3 regions of the Peribacillus sp. NPDC097225 genome follow, and region 1 is predicted to be linked to each of the others. Evidence: riboswitches for the same ligand, from Rfam matches in the RefSeq annotation. Region 1 holds a riboswitch; each other region holds the start of a gene.
What was found. Region 1 has a riboswitch for S-adenosylmethionine ahead of ACIQXH_RS15465 (sugar ABC transporter substrate-binding protein). Riboswitches for the same ligand answer to the same signal wherever they lie in the genome.
Positions count from the first base shown of each region.

Region 2: linked by a shared signal. The riboswitch ahead of ACIQXH_RS07330 (Na+/H+ antiporter NhaC family protein) and the one ahead of ACIQXH_RS15465 (sugar ABC transporter substrate-binding protein) in region 1 are both predicted to bind S-adenosylmethionine.
Region 3: linked by a shared signal. The riboswitch ahead of ACIQXH_RS11145 (methionine biosynthesis PLP-dependent protein) and the one ahead of ACIQXH_RS15465 (sugar ABC transporter substrate-binding protein) in region 1 are both predicted to bind S-adenosylmethionine.

Region 1 is NZ_JBIWDJ010000005.1:90,277-94,566, reverse strand. It holds gene ACIQXH_RS15470 (sugar ABC transporter ATP-binding protein) at 1-875, opposite strand, end outside; gene ACIQXH_RS15465 (sugar ABC transporter substrate-binding protein) at 943-2,058, opposite strand; SAM riboswitch class I at 2,172-2,278, opposite strand; gene ACIQXH_RS15460 (GTP-binding protein) at 2,368-4,290, opposite strand, start outside.
Region 2 is NZ_JBIWDJ010000002.1:304,661-308,950, reverse strand. It holds gene ACIQXH_RS07345 (ABC transporter ATP-binding protein) at 1-308, shown strand, start outside; gene ACIQXH_RS07340 (ABC transporter ATP-binding protein) at 301-1,008, shown strand; gene ACIQXH_RS07335 (ABC transporter substrate-binding protein) at 1,030-2,229, shown strand; SAM riboswitch class I at 2,385-2,489, shown strand; gene ACIQXH_RS07330 (Na+/H+ antiporter NhaC family protein) at 2,689-3,981, shown strand; gene ACIQXH_RS07325 (alanine/glycine:cation symporter family protein) at 4,290-4,290, shown strand, end outside.
Region 3 is NZ_JBIWDJ010000003.1:213,514-217,803, forward strand. It holds gene metC (cystathionine beta-lyase) at 1-662, opposite strand, end outside; gene ACIQXH_RS11145 (methionine biosynthesis PLP-dependent protein) at 659-1,771, opposite strand; SAM riboswitch class I at 1,857-1,971, opposite strand; gene fumC (class II fumarate hydratase) at 2,291-3,673, shown strand; gene ACIQXH_RS11155 (hypothetical protein) at 3,781-4,023, shown strand; gene ACIQXH_RS11160 (MFS transporter) at 4,250-4,290, shown strand, end outside.

The sequences.
Region 1 (4,290 bases):
ACAAGGCCCGCTAAACCGACTATCTCACCGGCCCTCACATGAAGACTGACATCTTTGACTTTATCGGCATCCGACAGTCGGTTCACTTCAAACATCACCGCACCTATCTCGGCATTCACGACGGGAAACTGTTCTTCCATTGACTTTCCAAGCATCTGCTCAATCACTTCGTTTTGTGTGATATCACTGATTCTACTGCGCCTCACACTCTTCCCATTTCTCATGATTGTAATGTCCTCACACACTTCAAATATCTCGGGTAGACGATGAGAAATGAAAATAATGCCTACACCACGTTGCTTCAGCTCATTCACAATCCGGAATAGTTCCGTTGTTTCCGTATGGCTTAACGGAGCAGTCGGCTCATCAAGAATCAAGAATTTACATGCGGTTGAAACGGCCCTAGCTATCAAGACCATCTGCTTTTCGGCCAACGTAAGGTCCCTTACCAGTTTTTTCGAAGACACATGGATGTTCATTTCTTCCAAGATTTCCGTCGCTTTTCTATGTAATTCCTTCCACTTGATGATTTGTTTTCTCCCCATGTTCTGTACGGATTCATTCAGCATCACGTTCTCCGCAACCGTTAAATAAGGAATGAGGGCCGTATCCACTTCCTGATACACAATTTGAATGCCAGCTTCCTGTGCCGACTTTGGCGAACGGATATCCTGTACCTGGCCATTTAGAAAAATGTCGCCGGTATAATGGACATGAGCTCCTGATAAGACTTTCATTAGCGTCGATTTCCCTGCTCCATTTGCGCCGACCAATGCATGTGCTGTTCCCGACTGTACTGAAAAATCAACTTCACTAAGCGCTTTTACACCTGGAAACTCAATCGATATTTGTTTCATTTCTAGTTGAATGCCCATGTCCAATCCCTCCCATTAAACAGACACTCTCTTCAACTTGAAAGAGAGTGTCTACTGATTCTGATCGTTACTTCTTATAATGTTCTTTCAATACTTTCATCCAGTCTTCTTCAAATTCCGTTGATACTCCCCAGCCTTGAACAATGCCGGATAGATTGGTCATGTTGACAGCGTCCTTCGATGATTGAAGCTGTTTTTGAGATATCAATGATGCTTCTAAATCATAGGTTTGCGGCGTTTCTTCCCCCGCTAGTTTTTTCGCTAGCAGTCTCATATTCACTGCACCAATCAACTTCGGATCAACCGCTGCGGTATACGACCATGAGCTTCCTTTTGTTTGAATCTCCTGAAGGTCAGCATTGGACACGTCAATACCATAGATTTTCACTTCATCGCGCCCCGCTTCTTTTATCGCACGAGCTGCTCCGATAGCGAATGCATCCCAGGTTGCGAAAATTGCGTCTATTTTACCTTTTGGATACTTGTTCAACATCGCCGAGACGGCATTTTGCGTCTGGACCGAAGTATCTGAAGATGCCACTCCGAATCTTTCAATTTCATGAATGCCAGGATTTTCTTTCAGCTTTTCTTGATACACGGCATTTCTTCTCACCATAGGAGGGAAACCATCTACCCAAAGGTATGCAATGTTCGCTTCGCCTTTTTGCTCTTCAATCAATTTGTCAAAAGCAAGAGTTGCCAATGCTTCGTCATCTTGTGAGGTTACTGTTACCCCATCAATTTTCGTTAAATCGCCGATGGAATCGAATGTGACTACGCTTTTCCCTGCATCAACCAACTTTTGTACGTCATTCACTGTCGCTGCATCATCACCATGGGAAATGATATAGCCATCATAGTCTTCCTCCAGAGCCTGAGCGATGGCGTCATGGAATTTAGCCGTATCGCCATTGGCCGTAAAAGTATCTACTTGGAAGCCAAGTGCTTCTCCTTCTTCTTGCGCCCCTGCTAAGTATTGGGCAGTGTGATCATCGCCGCCAATTTTACGAATGACTTTAATTTTAGCTCCCTCGCCTTTCGCAAATCGCTCTGGAACATTTTCAAAAGATACCTTTTCCTCTTTTTTCGCTTCCCCTGTACTTTGTCCCGAAGAACACCCCGTCAAAAGCAACGCCGAAGCGATGACTGAAACGAAAGCTCCTTTTAAAATTGATCTTCCCATTTTAATTCCCCCTATTTTTTACATTATTCTTATCTGTTAGCTCGGCATAAACACAAAATAAAAACCTCTCTAAAATAGAGAGGTTTAATCAGCTGGTTTGCAGACTTATCCCTCTCTTATCTGTCAAAACATTTCTGTTTTGCAGGATTTAGCACCAATTCCTAATTGGAACGGTTGCTGGGCATCGTAGGGCCAGTCCCTCCGCCACTCTTGATAAGAGAATATAATGTGTTACGTTTCGTTATGGTAAGTACCACTTTATAGGGATATAGTCATTAAGTCAATAGTTTTTAGAATATTTTAAATGTTTTATTTTCCTTGCAGTTTCGCCAGGCGTCTTTTCTCGATTTTTTCAAGGCGTTCGAATTGGCGCAGTTTCACTTCGAACAGGGTAATCGGATCACGGTAGACTTCAGGATTTTGTCTCATATGTTCCAATGTAGCCTGCTGTTCTTTGATTTCGGCTTTCGTCTGTTCGATATTTTTTTCAAGGATGGAAAATGGACTGCGGTAGAACAGGGATATGTCACGTTCCAAGGATTTTTCGAACAATCCAAACTGAGTAAGGAATCTGTCACTGATCATATCGGCAACATCCTGGAAGTCTTCATTTTCCAAGAACTTCTTATATCGATTGTACATATTCGCTTTATTTTGCGGAATGGCACCAAATAGCTTCCCGGCTCCCTTAAGAATCAACTGAGATGGGGTCCTTCTTAGTAATATATTTACATTTTCTATCCGGATGCTGCTTGTCATCCGGTCCGCATCACGGCGCCAGTCATCCAAGACCCGGAAGTCCCCGGCCAGTACAATACGTTCTTCTTTGTATAGCTCATTGAAGCCTGCGCTCATCTCATCCATGAACTGTTGGCTTTGCGTGAATTCTAACTCAGATGTAGCAATCCAGTCTTGAAGCGAGCGGAAATACTGCGGCATGATTTTATCGGATATAAATGCCTGGATCCGATCGTTCATTTCCTGATTCAACTGTATATGCACTTGGCTAAAGTCACTATTCTCAGATAATGTTTTAGAGCAATCACGCAGTAATTCAGGAATTCGTGTGGAAAGCTGTTTTTTCACTTCTTCTTTTAATAAGCGATAAGATCTTGTAATGTTTTCGGTTTTTTCTTTTTCCAAATCAGTCAACTGATTCGTAGCGCCATTCAACTTCACTTCCATCTGTTCATTCCAAGAAATCGAATGCTCGCATTTCCGTTCATTCGCTGCCCGTTTTTCTAATAGATAGGATAAAGTTTTACGCGTGAAGGCAAGGAGCTTCTCCGCCCTCATTTCCTTCCAATTGCTATCTTGATAGTTTGCGTGAAGGAAGACGGCTAGATCCTGCAGTTGCTGTTTGCTGTCATAAAGCTTGGAGAAAGCAAATACCTTCGCGTTCGGGAAATAAGCATTCACCTTATCCCATGTTTCATCTTCCATCCTGACTGCCACTTGATCACTATAGATGGTATCCATTTTATTCAGCAAGAAATGAATAGGAAGTTTAGGGGCCATTTGTTGCATTTCCAATAGCAAATCACGTTCACTGCCCGTGAAAGGTGCCCGTGCATCCAGAACGAACATCACTCCATCGCTCTCCAGTAAGTAATTTTGGAAGTCAGGGTCTACGCTTTTCTCTCCATTAAATCCTGGAGTATCCAGTAGACGCAGGCGATTATTTCTCAAATAATCACTGATGAGTGTCACATCGACAATCGTTCCGCGTTGACGACGCGTTTCATCCAACTCCGTTAACTCTTCGACCATTTTACGATCTGTATCGGTAATTTCATAGATTTCCAGGTCATCGCCATCTTTAACGCTCACAAGAGATGAATGGTCTTCCGCTGCAATGCTTTCACCCGCTATCGATTGAATGAAGGATGTCTTGCCATTTCCTGCACTTCCAACAAGAAGCAGATTGAAATTGCTCATATCCTTAATTCCCTCAACCATCCATTTCAGCTTATTGCCGACTAATAGATCATTGCTCTCTGCCCATTGAATGATGGAGTGAATCAGTTTTTCGCCTGCTTCGAGACCGCCTCCCAATCTAGGGGATTTCGCTAACAGACTTTCTGCATCTTGAACAACAAGTGCGCTCACTGTATCTGGGAAAATCTCATTCCAGGAAAGGACAGATGCCGCTGCAAATAACGAAATCTCCCCTTCAGCGATTTTTAACCAATTTTCCAACAGTCTTGGTACGACAGGACTTAACTCTTTGAC
Region 2 (4,290 bases), on a different contig from region 1:
AAGAGGAAAAGAAGAGGACGGCGATTGCCCTTGCCCTTGCGACGGATCCGGAAATCATCTTTCTTGATGAACCGGCTGCCGGTATAAACCCTGATGAAACAGAAGGGCTTACAGAACTGATCAAGGAGTTGAATCAATCGGGCTTCACGATTTGCTTGATCGAGCACAAGATGCATATGATCATGAACTTAGCTGACCATATCATGGTCCTGAATTACGGGGAAAAGATTGCTGAGGGCACTCCAAAAGAAATCAGGGGGAATGAGGCGGTTATTAAAGCCTATTTAGGAGGTAGTGCTAGTGCTTAAGTTAACTGATGTTACTGTATGTTATGGGAGCTTCACTGCGATTAAGCAAGTGAATATTGAAGTGGAAAAGGGAGAAATTGTCGTTCTATTGGGGGCGAACGGGGCAGGCAAAAGCACGACATTCCGTTCTATCAGCGGAATAAGCAAGCTGGCTCAGGGTGAAATTCATTTTGAGGAACTGGCTATCGGAGGTAGGGCTCCGGATAAGAATGTCCAAGCTGGAATCGTGCAATGTGCAGAAGGGCGGAAACTGTTTCCTCAGATGACTGTCCAGGAAAACTTGAAGATGGGAGCTTACGTACATCGAAAAAAAAAGATGGAAATCAAGTCCTCATTGGAAAATGTCTATCATTTATTTCCTATTTTAAAAGAAAAACTCCATGATGAAGCCGGCAGCTTGAGTGGTGGACAACAACAGATGCTGGCCATTGGCAGGGCTTTGATGTCTAAACCGAAGCTTTTGATGCTAGATGAACCTTCTGTGGGCCTCGCTCCTTTGATTGTTGAACAGATGTTCCAAGTCATCGAAGAAATAAACCGGGAAGGAATAACCGTTCTACTAGCCGAACAGAATGCGAATGCTGCTCTTAGCATTGCAGATAAAGGATATGTTTTTGAAAATGGGGAAATTGTCGTTGAAGGGACCGCAAAAGAATTATTGTCTAACGATGAAGTAAGGAAAGCCTATATCGGAGCATAAGAGTTTAAAAATGAATGGGGGATTTTTATGAAAAAGTTGAGTGTATTCTTTGTAATGCTATTACTCGTCCTAACGGCACTAGTGGGGTGTAACAAGGGAGACAGCCCTGCATCAAGTGGGGGAGGAAAGGCCGGTAAAGGGAAGAATGTTGTCAATATCGGTTTTAGCGGCCCTTTGAGTGGAGCAGCAGCCTTATATGGAAAACGAACGTTAAATGGTATGGAGATGGCTGTAAATGAAATAAACGATGCCGGTGGATTCGAAGTGGAAGGGGAAAAATATACGCTCAATCTGGTTTCATTGGATGATAAGTACTTACCGAATGAAACGGGTTCAAATGCTAAACGTTTAATCCAGGAATACAAAACTCCGATTATTTTCACTCCTCATAGCGGGGGGATACAGGCCCTACAGGTTTTTAACGAAAAAGAGAAATTTATCATCGGTGCCTATTCGAGTGAACCAGCTATCACGGAAAGCGGAAATTCATTAACGGTAAGGATCCCGCCAAATTATGAAGGGTATATTGAACCGTTTTCTACGTATGCAATGGAAAACTTCGGCAAAAAAATCGCGGCATTGCCACCATCTTCCCAGTACGGGAAAGACTGGGCGGAAAACCTACTACCACATTGGGAAAAGCAGGGTGGTAAAGTCGTGTATAATGCCTCAATTGATTTCTCTAAAGAAACGGATTTCTTCACGACTGTTACAAATGCTTTAAAAGAAAAGCCTGATGTCCTTTTCATCGGTGGGGCGTCGGAGCCTACGGCCAAGGTTGCAAAACAAGCAAGAGAACTAGGTTTTAAAGGCGGTTTTATTATCATGGACCAGGCGAAACTGGATCAAATGAAGCCAATTGCCGGTTCATACGAAACATTGGAAGGTTCGATTGGTGTGCTTCCGCTTATCGACTCCAATGAAGAAGCAGCACCAGCATTCATTGATAAATATAAAAAAATTTATAAGGAAGATGCTAGTTCTGAAGTGGGGTTGAATTACATTGCTATGTATGCCTTTGTGGAGGCAATGAAAGCGGCAGGAACAGTCGAGGATGTGAAAGCCATCCGTGAACATATGCAGGATGGGCTGACAAACACGGCACCTGAACAGAAAATTTACAATATACCTTCGATTGACGAAAATGGTGGATTCGCAGCAAAAGTCGTTGTCGGAGCGGTAGAAGATGGCAAAGTGGTACCCATCAGTGTAGAAGAGTAAAGTATCACTTGCTTTCACACTAGCTACCTTTAGGCCCCGAAAGCTAAAAAGTAATGCATTCAATAAGTTTATAAAAATCTTTAATACTTTACCTTGCGAAAACTCTTAAAATGCTGTACTCTTATATTTGCTTTAAAAAAATGAATATTTCTTACTTCTTATCAAGAGAGACTGAGGGACTGGCCCGAAGATGTCTCGGCAGCAGACTTATTTAGAGTGCTGTGCCAAATCCAGCAGGCGATTGACCTGAAAGATAAGAGGAGTGTTTATAGATTAAAAGACCTCTTCTTGTATTAAAACGGAAGAGGTCTTTTTGTACTCATAGGATAGGAATCTGTTCTTGATGGTTTGTTACTATTTTATAATCATGCTTATATTAAAATGAAGGGATGCCGGAAAATTTAGAGAGTCCAAAAAGAGTATCCAATACCATGCAAAAATAATAAAGAGGTGTACATCATGAGTTTAGACAATAAAGGGAATCCATGGGCTTTAACGCCGTTTATCGTTTTTTTGATATTATTTATAGGTTCAGGTGTGATTACAAAAGATTTTTACACATTTCCAGTGATTGTTGCCATTGCCATTGCATCTGCTGTGGCACTGGCAATGAATCGAAAGGAATCATTCAATCACAAAGTAGAAATCTTTTGTAAAGGTGCCGGGGATTCAAATATTATGTTGATGGTTGTCATATTCCTATTGGCTGGGGCTTTTTCGGAAGTGGCAAATGGGATGGGAGCCGTAGCATCTACGGTGAATCTAGCACTTTCGATCGTTCCGCAAAATCTATTAATGGTGGGGTTATTTATTATCGCCTGCTTTATCTCATTATCTATGGGGACAAGTATGGGAACGATAGTGGCTTTAGCACCAATTGGAGTAGGAATTAGTGAACAGACGGATATTTCAGTTGCCCTTTCCATGGCTGCGGTCATTGGTGGCTCAATGTTCGGTGATAATCTTTCTTTCATTTCGGATACGACTATAGCAGCTGTACGTACACAGGGAACGAAAATGAAAGACAAATTCAAAGTGAACTTTTTTATTGTTTTACCTGCTGCGGTAATTACATGTGTTATCCTTGGTTTTCTGACGATGGGTGAACAAGCTACAATTTCTGGAGAAGCCTACAGTTGGGTCAAAATTCTACCTTACCTTGGTGTTCTAGTGGCAGCATTGGCGGGGATCAACGTATTCTTGGTTCTCTCTATCGGCATTGTCTTTGCTGGAATAATCGGTTTAGCGGATGGCAGTTATCATGCAATGGAGGTTATTCAAAAAGTAGGAGATGGAATGGCTGGGATGTATGAAATCTCCTTCTTAGCGATCTTGATTGCAGGCATGGTTTCGGTTATCAAACATAACGGCGGAATAGATTACCTACTGAACCTCGTGACGAAAAAAAGCAAATCAAAAAAAAGTGCTGAGTTCAGCATCGCGGGATTGGTTGCTTTAACGAATCTTTCAACGGCAAACAATACCATATCCATCATCATTGCTGGTCCACTTGCAAAAAATATTGCCGAAAAGTATGAAATTGATCCCAGGAAATCTGCCAGCTTGCTCGATGTTTTCGCTTGTAGTATTCAAGGATTATTGCCATACGGGGCACAACTACTTTTAGCTGCCGGTGTTGCACACATCTCTCCTATCAGTATCCTACCCTATTCTTTCTATCCGGTCTTAATCGGGATTTCAGGAATCATAGCCATTTTAATAGGTTTTCCCCGATTCTCGAAGAAGAAATAAAAATAGTATGGGTGGAAGAGTATCAATAAATCATGAATGTAAAATCATGAATGTAAAATCATGAATGTTGGCCCTGGAGCATTGTCGCCAGGGCTTTTTTAGGGTAAGTGACTTCGAATGGAAAGTGTGGATGAAATCTTTAATTCTTTTATGTTCCAAAAAACTAATATCCTTCTTCAATAATATTAAAATAGTATAATAAAATACAATTAACGGAGATATCTTTATTCTTAAGTGTTTACTATTTTGTAAAAGCGGGAACTCTAAAGGTATTGTAATGAAATAATTAGAGGTGGGTTCGTTTAAAAA
Region 3 (4,290 bases), on a different contig from region 1:
GCAAGGTCCGGGTCTTTTACGACGGCAAGGCCTGCTACGACATCACTATGTCCAGACAAAAATTTCGTTGCACTGTGCAGGACAATATCGGCCCCGAGGTTTAACGGCTTTTGGAGGGCAGGCGTCAGGAATGTATTGTCTACAAAGCTTAATGCGCCAATGCTTTTGGCGATATCACATACCGCTTTAATATCGGTTACTTTAAGCAAGGGATTGGAAGGCGTTTCAATATAGATTGCTCGCGTATTTGGCTGGATGGCCGCTTTTACACTCTCAAGATCCGTCATATCCACGAAGGTATGTTCGATGTTAAAACGGGTCAGCACGGTTGTTACCATTCGGAATGTGCCTCCGTATACATCTTCAGAGATGACGATATGGTCACCGGCAGAAAGCAGGAGGAAAGCCGTTGAAATGGCAGCCATCCCGGATGAAAAAGCGAATCCGCGCGTGCCTTCTTCCAGTTCCGCAATGATATCTTCCAGGGCTTCTCGCGTCGGATTCCCGCTCCGGCTGTAATCGTATTTGCCAAATTGATCAATGTCGGTTTGATGGAAGGTGGAAGCATGCTGGATCGGAACACTCACCCCACCTGTTGTTGGATCGAATTTATGTTGGTTGTGTAGTAATTTGGTTTCAAAACTGAATTCTTGGTTTGTCATCGTATTGCCTCCTTTTTTACTTGAGCAAATGCCTGCTGCAGGTCTTCGATTAAATCTCCGCTGTCCTCGATGCCGACAGAGAATCGAAGGAGTCGATTGCAAACTCCATTTGCCGTTCTAACTTCAAGAGGCATATCGGCATGTGTCTGTGTCGCCGGATACGTGATGAAGCTTTCGACGCCACCAAGGCTTTCGGCAAATGAAATCAATGAAAGGGACTGTAGAAATGGGTTGACCACCGCTTCATCATTGACCCGGAATGAAATCATGCCGCCACGACCTGGATAGAGAACATCCGTTACACTTTCATGTTCCGTCAAATAATCAACGATAACCTTGGCGTTCTTTTCATGACGTTCCATTCTCAGTGCCAAGGTTTTCATCCCGCGCATCAACAACCACGAATCAAATGGGCTCAAGACCGCTCCCATACCATTATGGTGGAAAGCAAGGGACTCACATAACTCGGCTCCTTTTGCCACAATCAAGCCGGCCAACACATCATTATGGCCACCAAGATATTTCGTTGCGCTGTGAATCACGATGTCAGCACCAAGTAAGAGGGGCTGTTGGATGATCGGCGTGTAAAAAGTATTGTCAACAATCAATAGTAAATTGTATTGTTTGGCAAGAGCGGCGACGGCTGGAATGTCCGTTTGCTGCATAAGAGGGTTTGTGGGAGTCTCAATAAAGATGGCCTTTGTTTGAGGGGTGATTGCTTTTTCAATATCCTCCAGGCAACATGTATTGACATATTCGCATTGTAGCCCCCATTTTTTAAAGCCATGCTCTAATAAACGATATGTACCGCCGTATAAATCTTCGCTACTGATCCATGCATCCCCTGATTTGAATAAGGAAAGGATGGTGGCAATGGCAGCCATTCCCGAACTGCATGCATATCCTTGATCGCCATGTTCTAGTTTGGCGATCGATTGCTCCAATAGCTGGCGTGTAGGGTTTCCTGTTCGTGTATAGTCGAATCCTGTTGATTGACCAATTCCTTCGTGACGGAAAGCCGTCGAGAAGTAAACGGGCGGATTGACCGTTCCTGTCGCCGTTTCACTGCGGTTTCCAAGCTGAGCAAGATAGGTTTCTGTTTTGTACATAATTTTTCACTGCTCCTTTTAGTTAAATAAAATAAAAAAAGTCTTCTTTAAGAAGAAGACTTGAATAAGTAGGATAGAGTCATTCTTCTTATCTTCCAAGTTACACAAACTTGTGGAATTAGCACCTTTTCATTGGTTTGAAACAAATGAAGGTTGCTGAGGTGTCATAGGGCCATTCCCTCTACCTCTCTCGATAAGAGTTTTGATTATTCAATTTCTTTTGAATTTACTATAAATATAGGATTCTGTCAAGGACATTCCTAATAGACGGTTATTTGGGACTAGCTATTATGGAACATGTATCATGTTTATCATTATAAAATTACGAATTCAACAGAGTAATAGAACCGGATTCAGATTAAACGGACTTTTCTGAAGGAAAAGGTCATTTGTGTTCCGTTTTTTTTGCTTTACAATAATAATGTTTGTACAATATATAGGGGATCATATAAAACGTCATTATTCATTACATATACATATTGTTTCTCAGTGGATAGTGCGAATATAGGAGGAGAACACATGGAATTTAGAATCGAACGAGATACAATGGGGGAAGTAAAAGTTCCTGCTGATAAGTACTGGGGTGCACAAACGGAAAGAAGCCGTAATAACTTCAAAATCGGTTATGAAAAAATGCCGATTGAATTAGTCCATGCATTTGCTTACGTAAAACAAGCGGCAGCAAAAGTGAACTTTGAACTTGGCGATCTTTCAGAAGTGAAGAAGGATGCCATCGTTAAAATTTGTGGTGAAATCCTTGAAGGTACGCTTGACGAACATTTCCCACTTGTCGTCTGGCAAACTGGTAGCGGCACACAAAGTAATATGAACGTGAATGAAGTGGTCGCAAACAAAGGGAATAAATGGTTAGAGGAAAAAGGCGAAACTGAGATGCTTCACCCGAATGATGATGTTAACAAAGCGCAAAGCTCTAACGATACATTCCCGACAGCCATGCATATCGCAGCTTATATGGAAGTTGCCGAAAAATTGGTACCGGCCATTAAAGTGCTTCGTGACACATTCGAAGCCAAAGAAAAAGAATTCTGGGATGTCGTGAAAATTGGACGGACCCATCTTCAAGATGCGACACCACTAACTCTTGGCCAAGAAATCTCCGGTTGGAAAGCAATGCTTGATAAAGATTTGGCGATGATCGAAGAAAGTAGCCAAAAATTATTGAACCTTGCATTGGGCGGTACGGCTGTAGGGACTGGAATCAATACGAAAAAAGAATTCCCGGCACTTTCTGCTAAACAAATCGCAGCGGATACAGGACATTCATTTGTCACATCGGATAATAAGTTCCATGCTTTAACAAGCCATAACGAAATTGTTTATGCACACGGTGCTCTTAAAGCGTTGGCTGCTGATTTAATGAAGATTGCCAATGATGTTAGATGGCTGGCAAGTGGCCCAAGAAGCGGAATCGGTGAAATCGCCATTCCTGAAAATGAGCCAGGCAGCTCCATCATGCCAGGTAAAGTGAATCCGACCCAATGTGAAGCAATGACAATGATTGCGACACAAGTTGTCGGAAATGATGCTACAATCGGTTTTGCAGCAAGCCAAGGGAACTTTGAATTGAACGTTTTCAAACCGGTCATCATTTACAACTTCCTGCAAACCGTTAAATTATTGACAGATGGCATTCATTCCTTCAATGATAACTGTGCGGTAGGAATTACAGCGAATGAAGATAAGATCAAAGAAAATGTTGATCGTTCTCTTATGCTCGTAACGGCATTGAACCCACATATCGGGTATGAAAAAGCGGCTAAAATTGCGAAAACTGCATTCAAAGACAACTCCACTTTGAAAGAAGCGGCGTTGAAACTTGAATTCCTAACGGAAGATGAATTCAAAGCATGGGTTGACCCTGCTAACATGGTCAATAAATAATCAACAGGTAAGCATCCTTCCTCGCATGTAGGGAGGATGTTTTAATGTGTTAAAATGATGGAATAAACGAATACTTAAACTAGATAAATCGAACAGGAGGAATGGTCATGTCTTTATGTCCACTATGCAATGGTCTTAGAAAAATGCATTTAGAATGCCCTAAATGCAGTAGTGACCTTGAAGATCAAGGGAAATTGATGGATTATGCCGATGATTACAGTGCTTATATGGATATTGATACATTGAAAAAAAATGACGGTTTTCCCGAATCCCTTCAAAAGGGACAATGCCCGCATATTATGAAGTGCCCCAACTGCGGACACGATGAAGTGATTTTGGTACAGGAATAGAGTTCTTGAATAATAGGGTGAGATCTAAGAATAATTAATGATCGAGACTTTTTCATGAAAATGAAGAAGTCTCTTTTTTGTGGATCGTTATTTCAAGAAGAGGAGGTTACCTAAACTCGGATTTGGAAATTCATAGTGGAAAAATAGAGGGATAGTGGGCTTGTCTCGCCGTATAATGTTATGGTAATGAGTTATTCGTCGAGAATGGAAAGTAGGGTGGTATCCTTTGGCAATGCTCTTATTGGTTATGATTTACTTGGCTTTCAT